DNA from 3 places in the Mesorhizobium sp. M0522 genome. Region 2 is predicted to be linked to each of the others. Evidence: predicted binding sites of a transcription regulator. Region 2 holds the regulator's gene; each other region holds the start of a gene.

Region 1 (3,277 bases), on a different contig from region 2:
CAGCAGACGGAAGTCGCGGATTGCCGGATCGATCTCTTTCTGACGCGACCAATCGGGGGTGGCGTCGCCACCCGGTGCCAAAAGCAAATTGCGGTCGATAACGCGGTAGCGCTCTCGCAACTGTCCGAGGAAGCCGGTGTAATAGGGATGGCTGATCCCGGCTGTCTTCAGGATATGGTAGGGCAGGAAGGACGGGCTGACGGCGCCCAGATCCTCGGCCGGGCCGCTGCGATTCGACCAGACGATCAGCGGCGTCTGGTGGTGCAGCAGCATCTGGTCGGCCGCCTCCTTGCGCGGCGCAACATTGTCCTTCAGGAAGCCGGTCTCGACGTAGACCGGCCCAAGCGGCGGCAGATGGTCGCCGAAGAACGCGATGACGGTCGGCCGCTCGCGGTTCTTCGCCCATTCGATCAGCCGCTCGAGGCCGCGGTCCGCGTCAGAAGAGCCTTCGGCATAGCTCAACAGCGATTCACGCGCCCATTGGCTGATCGGCGCCTGCACCTTGTGGGTCGGATTGTTATAGCGATACGGCTCATACGGCCCGTGGTTCTGCAGGCTGACGGCGAAAAAGAAGACCGGCTCGGCGCTGGTATCGGCTTCGTGGATGATCTCGTCGGTCATCGCAGCGTCCGACGCGAGCGGTCCGCGCTTCTGCATGGGCGGCAACGTCTCCTCGGACTTGAAGTCGTTGAAGCCGAAATCGGCATAGACGGCCCCCCGGTTCCAGAACCAGTTAGTGCCGGGATGGATAGCGCGCGCCCGGTAGCCTTGACTTTTCAGGAAGGTCGCCAGCGAGGGAGTCGGTGTCCGCACATATTGCTGGTAGGGAATGCTGCCCGCCGGCAGGAAGGCGTTGGAAAAGCCGGTCAGGGCCTCGAACTCGATGTTGGCCGTCATGCCGCCGAACTCGGGCGAGAACATGTAACCCGTGCGCAGTGCCCGCACATTGGGGATAGGGTCGGGCGTGATGGTGACGCCGGGTAGCTTGGTCGGATCCCAGAAGGATTCGCTCATGACGACGATGATGTCGGGCTTCTCGGCGGGTACCGAAGCCGTCACCTGCGGTTTGCCGATCGCTTCGATCGCCTTGCCGGAATAGCCGGGCGGCGCCGAGACATGCGCCATCGGGACGTTCAGCGCGAAGGCGAGCGCAAAACCGTTCGAGGCATAGTTTTCCTTCTGGTCCCACATGATCGGGATGATCTGCAGCCGGTCGCGTGTCCACGAGAAAGTGGCATAGTCCATGATGGAGACGAAGAAGGCGATCAGCGGCACCGTCAGCGTCAGCCGGGCAAGGCGGCCCTTGTGGCTGAGTGCCGGAACGCGGCGGCGCCATAGCCGCCAGCCATAGACGAGCAGCGACAGCCCGCCGACGATGCCGATCGCCAGGGCAATGGCGGTTCCCGGGCGATCGCGTACCAGAAGCGGCATCAGTGCCACGATCTGCCGGGAATAGAGGAAATCGGTCGGATAGAGCGGATCGCCGAGATACAGCGACTTCTGGTGGCCGACGAACGCCAGCGACAATGTCAGCGGCGCGACGATCATCAGGCTCTGGTGACTGCGGCCGAGCACGGCGTCGAGGCCGATGAGGATCAGCGCAAAAATGATGATCGTGGTCCAGCCGGGTTTGAAAGGCTGCAGAAAGAAATCAATGGTGCCGGCAAAGTTGCCGCGCACGATCAGTTCGATGGCAAACACAAGGATGGCCGCAGCCAGCAAGCTGATAAGGCCATAGCGGATGACAGGCCATTTGCGCGCCGGCAGATAGCCGGTCGACGGATCGCCTTCAAGAAACTGGGGCGCCGCCTCGGCTGCGCTCTGCTTGGTCTTTGCCACTTCAATAGTTCCCCGGCCCGCAACAAAAGCGTCACTCGATTGTCATCGAACTGTCACGCAAAGCTTAGCGCCTGCGGCGGAAATAAGAAGAGCCAGCAAACAAATCGTGAGCGGTTTTCATCATGAGTGATCGCCAAAAAGCCTGCCGAAACAGGCACTCGGCCGATATTACGCGATCAAGGTTGGACTTGACTTGGCCGCACGCCTTGCGTCACAGGCAACGAGAACCAGCAGCTGGGAGCCGCCGATGGCCATCGCATTCACCTTTCCGGGGCAGGGCAGCCAGGCTGTCGGCATGGGCAAGGACCTCGCCGATACCTTTGTGGAATCGCGGCGGATCTTCGAGGAAGTTGACGACGCGCTCGGCGAAAACCTATCGAAGCTGATCTGGGAAGGCCCGGAAGAGACGCTGACGCTGACCGCCAACGCCCAGCCGGCGCTGATGGCGGTGTCGCTTGCCGCAATCCGGGCGCTGGAGGCGCGCGGCTTCTCCCTGAACGGCAAGGTCACCTATGTCGCCGGCCACTCGCTCGGCGAATATTCGGCACTTGCGGCCGCAGGTTTCGTTTCGGTCGCCGACGCCGCCCGGCTGTTGCGCATCCGCGGCAATGCCATGCAGGCGGCTGTGCCGGCCGGCGAGGGCGCCATGGCGGCGATCATCGGGCTGGAACAGGCCGACGTCGAAGCCGCTTGCGCAGAGGCCGCCCAGGGCGCCGCCAAAGATCCCGCACAAGCCTTGGTTTGCCAGATCGCCAATGACAATGGCGGCGGCCAGCTGGTGATCTCCGGCGCCAGGCCAGCGGTCGAACTGGCGGCGAGGCTATGCACGGAGAAGGGCGCCAAGCGGGCGCTGATGCTGCAGGTCTCGGCGCCCTTCCATTCGGCATTGATGAAGCCTGCGGCCGAGATCATGCGGGAGGCGCTGGCCGCCGTGACGAAGAGTGCGCCGGTCGTGCCGCTGGTCTCCAATGTTACGGTGACCCCGACGAGCGATCCCGACGAGATCGCCCGCCGACTCGTCGAACAGGTGATCGGGCGCGTGCGCTGGCGCGAAACGGTGGAGTGGTTCGGCAGCAACGGCGTTGTGACGCTTTACGAAGTGGGCGCCGGCAAGGTGCTGTCGGGGCTGGCCCGCCGCATCAACCGCGATATTGCCACCACTGCCATCGGATCCGCGGCGGATGTCGAGGCGGCGCTGGCGGCGCTTGCATAATCAACTGGCGATTTGACCCCGCTCCATGCGAAGGGTGTTCGCTCAGATCAGGAGGCAAGAATGTTCGAATTGACCGGCCGCAAGGCGCTCGTCACCGGCGCATCGGGAGGTATCGGCGAGGCGATCGCCCGCGTGCTGCACGGCCAGGGCGCCATCGTCGGCCTGCATGGCACACGTATCGAGAAACTGGAGGCGCTGGCCGCTGAACTGGGCGACCGGGTCAAG
Region 2 (3,277 bases):
GGCTTCCGGTTCATGAGCGGCCGCGGCAACCGGGAGGAAAGCAAAACAATGTCGGTCGGAATCCGCCATGACGATTTGCGCCGGCGCAACCGGGCGATGGTGATCTCGGCGGTGCGCCGGGCCGGCCAGCCATCGCGTACTGAGATCGCAGCTACTACCGGCCTCAGTCATTCGACCATATCGGCGATCTCTTCCGACCTGATACGGGAAGGCATCCTCGCCGAGAGCAAGGCAAGTGAGCCCGTTTCGTTGAAACGCGGTCGTCCGCAGGTCGGCCTCGCCCTCAACCCGGAAGCGGCGGCGGTGCTGACCGTGGTGTTGTCGCTGAATTTCCTGTCGGCCGCCATTATCGACTATACGGGACAGGTGGTCGCCGAGGAACAGCGCCGGCTGGACACGCTGACCATGCCGCGCGACGAGCTGATCCGTGAATGCATGGCCATCGTCCGGCGCCGGCTGCAGGATCCAGACCTTGACGTCCGCAGTGTCGCCCGCATCGCCCTGGCGATTCAGGGCATTACCGACTCCCCTGCACGCGCCATGCTGTGGTCGCCGATCACGCCGCAGACCGACATCGCCTTTGCCGACATGCTGGAGGACGAATTCGGCATCCCGGCAACGGTGGAGAACGACTGCAACATGATGGCGGTGGCTTTGCGCTGGCGCAATCCGGATCGCTATCGCGACGACTTCATCGCCATCCTGCTTTCGCATGGCATCGGCATGGGGCTGGTGCTGAAGGGCGAACTGTTCACCGGGACGCATTCCTCGGGTGGCGAATTTGGCCACATGATCCATCGTCCGGGCGGCGCGCTCTGCCGTTGCGGGCGGCGCGGCTGCATCGAGGCCTATGCCGGCAACTACGCCATCTGGCGCAACGCCAGGCAGATGAGCGAAGAAAGCGAACCGATCGCCGACGTCAGCGACGCCGACATGCGAGCACTGGCGGCCCGGGCGCGCGAGAAAGATGGGCCGGAACGCGAGGCCTACCGCAAGGCCGGCGAAGCGCTGGGTTTCGGTCTCGGCTCGCTGTTCGCGCTGATCGATCCGGCACCGGTCGCGATGGTCGGCGCCAGTGCCGCCGCCTTCGATCTGATCGAGCCGGCCTTGCGGAAGGCAATCGCCCAGACCGCCGGCGGCCAGCATTCGGGCTCGATCTCCTTCGATACAGAGCCGAACGAATTGCCGCTGATCCGCGAAGGCTGCGCGATGCGGGCGCTAAGCTTCGTCGACCAGGAGATTTTCGCGCCGGGCGCGCAAATGAGGCCCAGCGTCAGAAAGAACGTAGCCTGACCAGGCGGGTCAATCTTCCCTGATCGCATAGCCGGCACCGCGGATGGTGCGGATGACATCCGGCATCCGGCCGTTGTTGACGGCTTTGCGCAGCCGCCCGACATGCACGTCGACGGTGCGTTCGTCGATGTAGATTGTCTCGCCCCAGACATTATCGAGTAACTGGCTGCGCGAGAAGACACGGCCCGGATGCCGCATCATGAACTCGAGCAGCCGGAATTCGGTCGGCCCGAGCCTGATTTCGCTCTTCTTGCGATAGACCCTGTGCGATTCGCGATCGAGCACGATGTCGCCGACCTTCAGCACGCTGGACAGCACTTCCGGCTTGGCGCGCCGCAGCAGCGCCTTGACCCTGGCCATGAATTCCGGTGTCGAAAACGGTTTGACCAGATAGTCGTCGGCGCCGGTCGAAAGCCCGCGCACCCGGTCGCTCTCCTCGCCGCGCGCGGTCAGCATGATGATCGGCAGCCGCTCGGTTTCGGGGCGCACCCGCAACCGACGACAGAGCTCGATGCCGGAAACCGCTGGTATCATCCAGTCGAGCACCAAAAGGTCGGGCACATTCTCCTGCAAACGGATCTCGGCTTCGTCGCCGCGTGTCACCACCTCGACCTGGTAGCCTTCGGATTCGAGATTGTAGCGGAGCAGCACACCCAACGGCTCCTCGTCCTCCACCACCATTATGCGTGGTGCGATCATCGGCTGGGCACCCCCATCATGTCACCGGTGCGGACATTGTCGTTTCGTCCTGCTTCGGACGATTGACCGGCAATTGCTCGCCGGTCAGCACATAATACGCATTTTCGGCGATGTTGGTGACATGGTCGCCGATCCGCTCCAGATTCTTGGCGCAGAACAGCAGGTGCGTGCAAGCGGTGATGTTGCGCGGATCTTCCATCATGTAGGTCAAGAGCTCGCGGAACACGGACGTGTATTTGACGTCGATGCGCTCGTCGGCGGCACGCAGCTTGGCCAACGCGGCCGCATCGCCTGCAGCATATTCCTCGATGACACCCTGCACCTGGATGAGAACCAGCTGCGCCATCGCGTCGATGGAATGCGACAGGTCCCGCGGCGTGGCGCTGAGGCCGACCGCACTCACGCGCTTGGCGATATTCTTGGCAAGGTCGCCGATGCGTTCGAGGTCGCCCGCCATGCGGATCGCTCCGACCACATGGCGAAGATCGTGGGCCATCGGCTGGCGTTTGGCGATCAGGGTGATGGCGCGGTCGTCCAGTTCGCGTTGACGCGCATCCATGATGGCGTCGTCGGAAACGACGCGTTGCGCCAGCACGTTGTCGGAATTCAACAGGGCCTTGGTCGCCCCGCCGACCATCGAACCGGCGAGGTCGGCCATGTCGCGGATCAGCTTGCTGATCTGCTCGAGATCCTCGTCGAAAGAAGCGACTGTGTGTTCGCCCATGGTCCTGTCCTCATATGCATGATCGGAACGGCTCAGCCGAAGCGGCCAGTGATGTAGTCCTGCGTGCGCTTCTCGCGGGGCGACGTGAAGATCTTCTCGGTCCGGTCGAACTCGACCAGTTCACCCAGATACATGAAGGCGGTCTGGCGCGACACGCGCGCCGCCTGCTGCATGTTGTGGGTGACGATGACGATCGTGTAGTCGGCTTGCAATTCGTCGATCAGTTCCTCGATCTTGGCAGTCGACAGCGGGTCGAGGGCCGAAGCCGGTTCGTCGAGCAGAATGACTTCCGGCTTCACGGCCACGGTGCGGGCGATACAGAGCCGCTGCTGCTGGCCGCCGGACAGGCTCAAGCCGCTGGCGTTGAGCTTGTCCTTGACCTCGCTCCACAGCGCGGCGCGCTTCAACGCCTGTTCGACGCGGCCGTCCATCTCGGACTTGCCGAGGTTCTCGTAGAGCCTGACGCCGAAGGCGATGTTCTCGTAGATCGACATCGGGAACGGCGTCGGCTTCTGGAACACCATGCCGATCTTGGTCCTGAGGAGGTTGAGATCCTGCGAC
Region 3 (3,277 bases), on a different contig from region 2:
CCTATATGACCGGCACGCTCTACCGCTACAAAGCCGGCGGTACGCCGCAAGTGGTTGCGACGTTCAAACCGGGCAGCGCCGACATCGGCACCGACGGCAGGTCGACAATCTTCGTGCCGCTGATGAACGAGGGCGAGGTCTCAGCGTTGGGCCTCGACTAAGCCGGCAGTTGCCGGCTCAGGCGGCGGGCGCGGCTTTCCTCAGCTGCGCCCGCGCATCCGTGATCGAGGCGGCATAAGTCACCAGCGGCCGCTTGACACCGTGGTTGATCAGCATGCGGCGTATCCTGCGGTGAAGCGCCTGATATAATGAAGCGAACGCCGGCGCGGCTCGCCTTGTGGGCCGCACCCTCGATGACATTGGCTGCCGTCGAATCGAAGAACGGCACCGCCGAACAGTCGAGGATGAAGTTCCGGCGCTGGCGCGGTCGGCGACGTCTTCCTGCACCAAGGATTGATGGTCTGCCTCCAAACATGCAGCACTCTTTGCCAGCCGATGCGCAGTCATGCTACAAACCTCGGCATCGTTTGGCGGGACATCCACTGCGATCCCGAATGCACAGGCACGACTTCAAAAGGATGAGCGGGTGAAGATATCCAAAGCGTTGGCGACCTCGACAGCCTTGCTGTCGATGGTTTTCCTGCTGGCAGGCTGCGGTCATGGCCTGATCAATAGGCTGATTTGAGTCAGGTGCCGTCGGCCCGCCCAAGCCATCGCTGCAGGAACCGTGCCGCAAGCCAGCACAGCATCGCCCAGGCAAAGCCGGCGCACCAGCCGGCCAATACGTCGGACGGCCAGTGGACGCCGAGATAGATGCGGCTGATGCCGACCACCACCGTCGTCAGCACCGCCAGCCCGAGTACATAGATCTTCGTTGTCCGCCCGGGCAAAAACCGCGCCGCCATGCTGCCCAGCGTCAAATATGTCACCGCCGACAGCATGGCGTGGCCGCTCGGAAACGAAAGCGATGCCACATCGGCGAGATGCGAGACCAGATCAGGGCGCGGTCGGTCGATATCGAATTTCAGCACGCTTGACAGGAGCTGGCCGCCCGCTACCGCGACGAACATGAGAAGCGCCGCGCCTGGCCTGCGGATAAGGAGCAGATAGACGATCATTGCTGCCGTGATCAGCACCAGTACGCTGGCGCTGCCGAGGCTGGTGATATCGCGCATCGCCCCTTCCAGCCACGCCGGTCCGATCGGATTGTCGGGCTGCCCGGCCTCGCGGAAGGCAAGCAGGATTTCGGTGTCGAAGGCATGCGGCGTGGTGGCCCGCGCCAGCTCCATCAGCTCCTCGAACCCCCACAGCCCGCCGGCAATGACCAGCCCGGCCAGCAGAACCGGGAACTCCAGCCAGTTGCGCAGTCTGCTTGCAATCTTCTTCATCGGCCCGATCGCAGTTACAGCCTTTGCAGATAGGGCCCGAGCGTGATCAGCGCCACAGCTGCGATGGCAAGCACGATGCCGGTTGCCTGTAAGGCATTGACGCGCTCGCCGAAGAAGACCAGCGCCACCACATTCACCGACACCAGCTGGATCACCGCCGACAGGCTGAACGACACCGACATGCCGAATTCACGGATCAGCCTCAGCATGATCAGATTGCCCAGCGAATAGAGCGCCAACGTCAGCACAATCTTGCCGAGGCTCGGCGCCAGCCCCCACTGTTTTGCGGCCATCGCCGCCAGCAGGAAGATCACCGTCGAAACGCAGAGCTGCCCAAGTCCCCAGAAACTCACTTTTGTTCCTCCCGATGCGGTCCCTACGCGCCTGCCGCAGCTCTTGTTTCCGAAGCGCCGGTCGCGGTCAAGCGGGGCCGATGTTGGATACGAAATCGCAGGCGGCAATTAGCCGGCATGTCATCAAACTGTGACCTGCCGGCGATACCGGATTGGCCAGGCAACACGCTCCAGCAATCCATCCAGCCAGAGGCAGGCCCAATGACCGAACATCGCTCCCCTGACGCCCATTTTCGCACCAGCCTGCTCGAGGAAAACGATGGGCCAGGAGCCAATCCCACCGACAACCGCACCATGGGTGAGATCATCGCCGCGCGGTTCTCGCGCCGCGGCTTCCTCAAGGGCTCGCTTGCCGTCTCGGCCATAGCCGCTACCGTCAGCCCGCTGGCGCTGATCACCGCCGACAATGCCCGCGCCGCCGAAGGCTCCGCCTTCGCTTTTGACGAGCTCGAGGCCGGCATCGACGACAAGCATCACATCGCACCCGGCTATGACGCCGATGTACTGCTGCGCTGGGGCGATCCGCTGTTCGCCGATTCGCCGGAATTCGATCCGACAAAACAGTCGGCGGAAGCCCAGGCCAGACAATTCGGCTACAACAACGACTATGTCGGTTATATCCCGATCGACGGCTCGGCCGAGCACGGCCTGCTGGTCGTCAATCACGAATACACCAATCCGCACCTGATGTTTCCGGGCCTCGTCACCATCATCGATGGCAAAGCCAAGCAAGCACCCCTCAGCAAGGAGCAAGTGGATGTCGAGATGGCCGCGCATGGCGGCACTATCGTCGAGATACGCAAGGTATCAGGCAAATGGCAGGTCGTTCGCGACGGCAAGCTCAACCGCCGCATCACCTCCAACACCGAGATCGCGCTCTCCGGCCCGGTCGCCGGCCACGACCGCGTCAAGACCAGCGCCGATCCGACCGGCACGAAGGTCATCGGCACCATCAACAATTGCGCCGGCGGCGTCACGCCGTGGGGCACCTATGTCATGGCCGAGGAGAACATCCACGGCTATTTCTCGGGCGAGCTGCCGCAGGGCCACAAGGAGGCGGCCAATTACAAGCGCCTCGGCATTCCCGAAGGTGCCTATGAATGGGCAGCGCATTACGGCCGTTTCGACATCGGCAAGGAGCCTAACGAGCCGAACCGCTTCGGCTGGATCGTCGAGGTCGACGTCCTGGATCCGACTTCGGTGCCGAGGAAGCGCACCGCGATGGGGCGCTTCAAGCATGAGGGCGCCGAATCGATCGTCGCCCAGGATGGCCGTGTCGTCTTCTATCTCGGCGACGACGAGCGCTTCGACTATGTCTATAAGTTCGTCACCACAGGCAAGTTCAATCCGGACAACCGCGCCGCGAACATGGATTTGCTCGACGACGGCACCTTGCATGTCGCCAAGTTTGCCGACGACGGTTCGGTCGAATGGCTGCCGATCGTCTTCGGCCAAGGGCCGCTGACGGCGGAGAACGGCTTTGCCAGCCAGGCCGACGTGCTGATCGAGACGCGCCGCGCCGCCGACCTGCTCGGC

What was found. Region 2 encodes PhoB, which activates phosphate uptake and scavenging genes when phosphate is short. Its sites were predicted from a motif close to TGTCATNNANCTGTCAT; they were not measured.
Region 1: a site for PhoB is predicted at 1,880-1,896, ahead of NKI58_RS10920 (LTA synthase family protein). Genes of this name have one in related genera too.
Region 3: a site for PhoB is predicted at 1,860-1,876, ahead of NKI58_RS11665 (PhoX family protein). Genes of this name have one in related genera too.

What each region holds. Positions count from the first base shown of each region.
Region 1 is NZ_JAMYQW010000007.1:18,158-21,434, reverse strand. It holds gene NKI58_RS10920 (LTA synthase family protein) at 1-1,839, opposite strand, end outside; gene fabD (ACP S-malonyltransferase) at 2,087-3,052, shown strand; gene fabG (3-oxoacyl-[acyl-carrier-protein] reductase) at 3,113-3,277, shown strand, end outside.
Region 2 is NZ_JAMYQW010000001.1:294,574-297,850, forward strand. It holds gene NKI58_RS01475 (ROK family protein) at 49-1,293, shown strand; gene phoB (phosphate regulon transcriptional regulator PhoB) at 1,303-1,992, opposite strand; gene phoU (phosphate signaling complex protein PhoU) at 2,009-2,716, opposite strand; gene pstB (phosphate ABC transporter ATP-binding protein PstB) at 2,749-3,277, opposite strand, start outside.
Region 3 is NZ_JAMYQW010000007.1:177,250-180,526, reverse strand. It holds gene NKI58_RS11685 (SMP-30/gluconolactonase/LRE family protein) at 1-161, shown strand, start outside; partial or broken gene NKI58_RS11680 (sodium-independent anion transporter) at 178-427, opposite strand; gene NKI58_RS11675 (phosphatase PAP2 family protein) at 687-1,388, opposite strand; gene NKI58_RS11670 (hypothetical protein) at 1,403-1,741, opposite strand; gene NKI58_RS11665 (PhoX family protein) at 1,943-3,277, shown strand, end outside.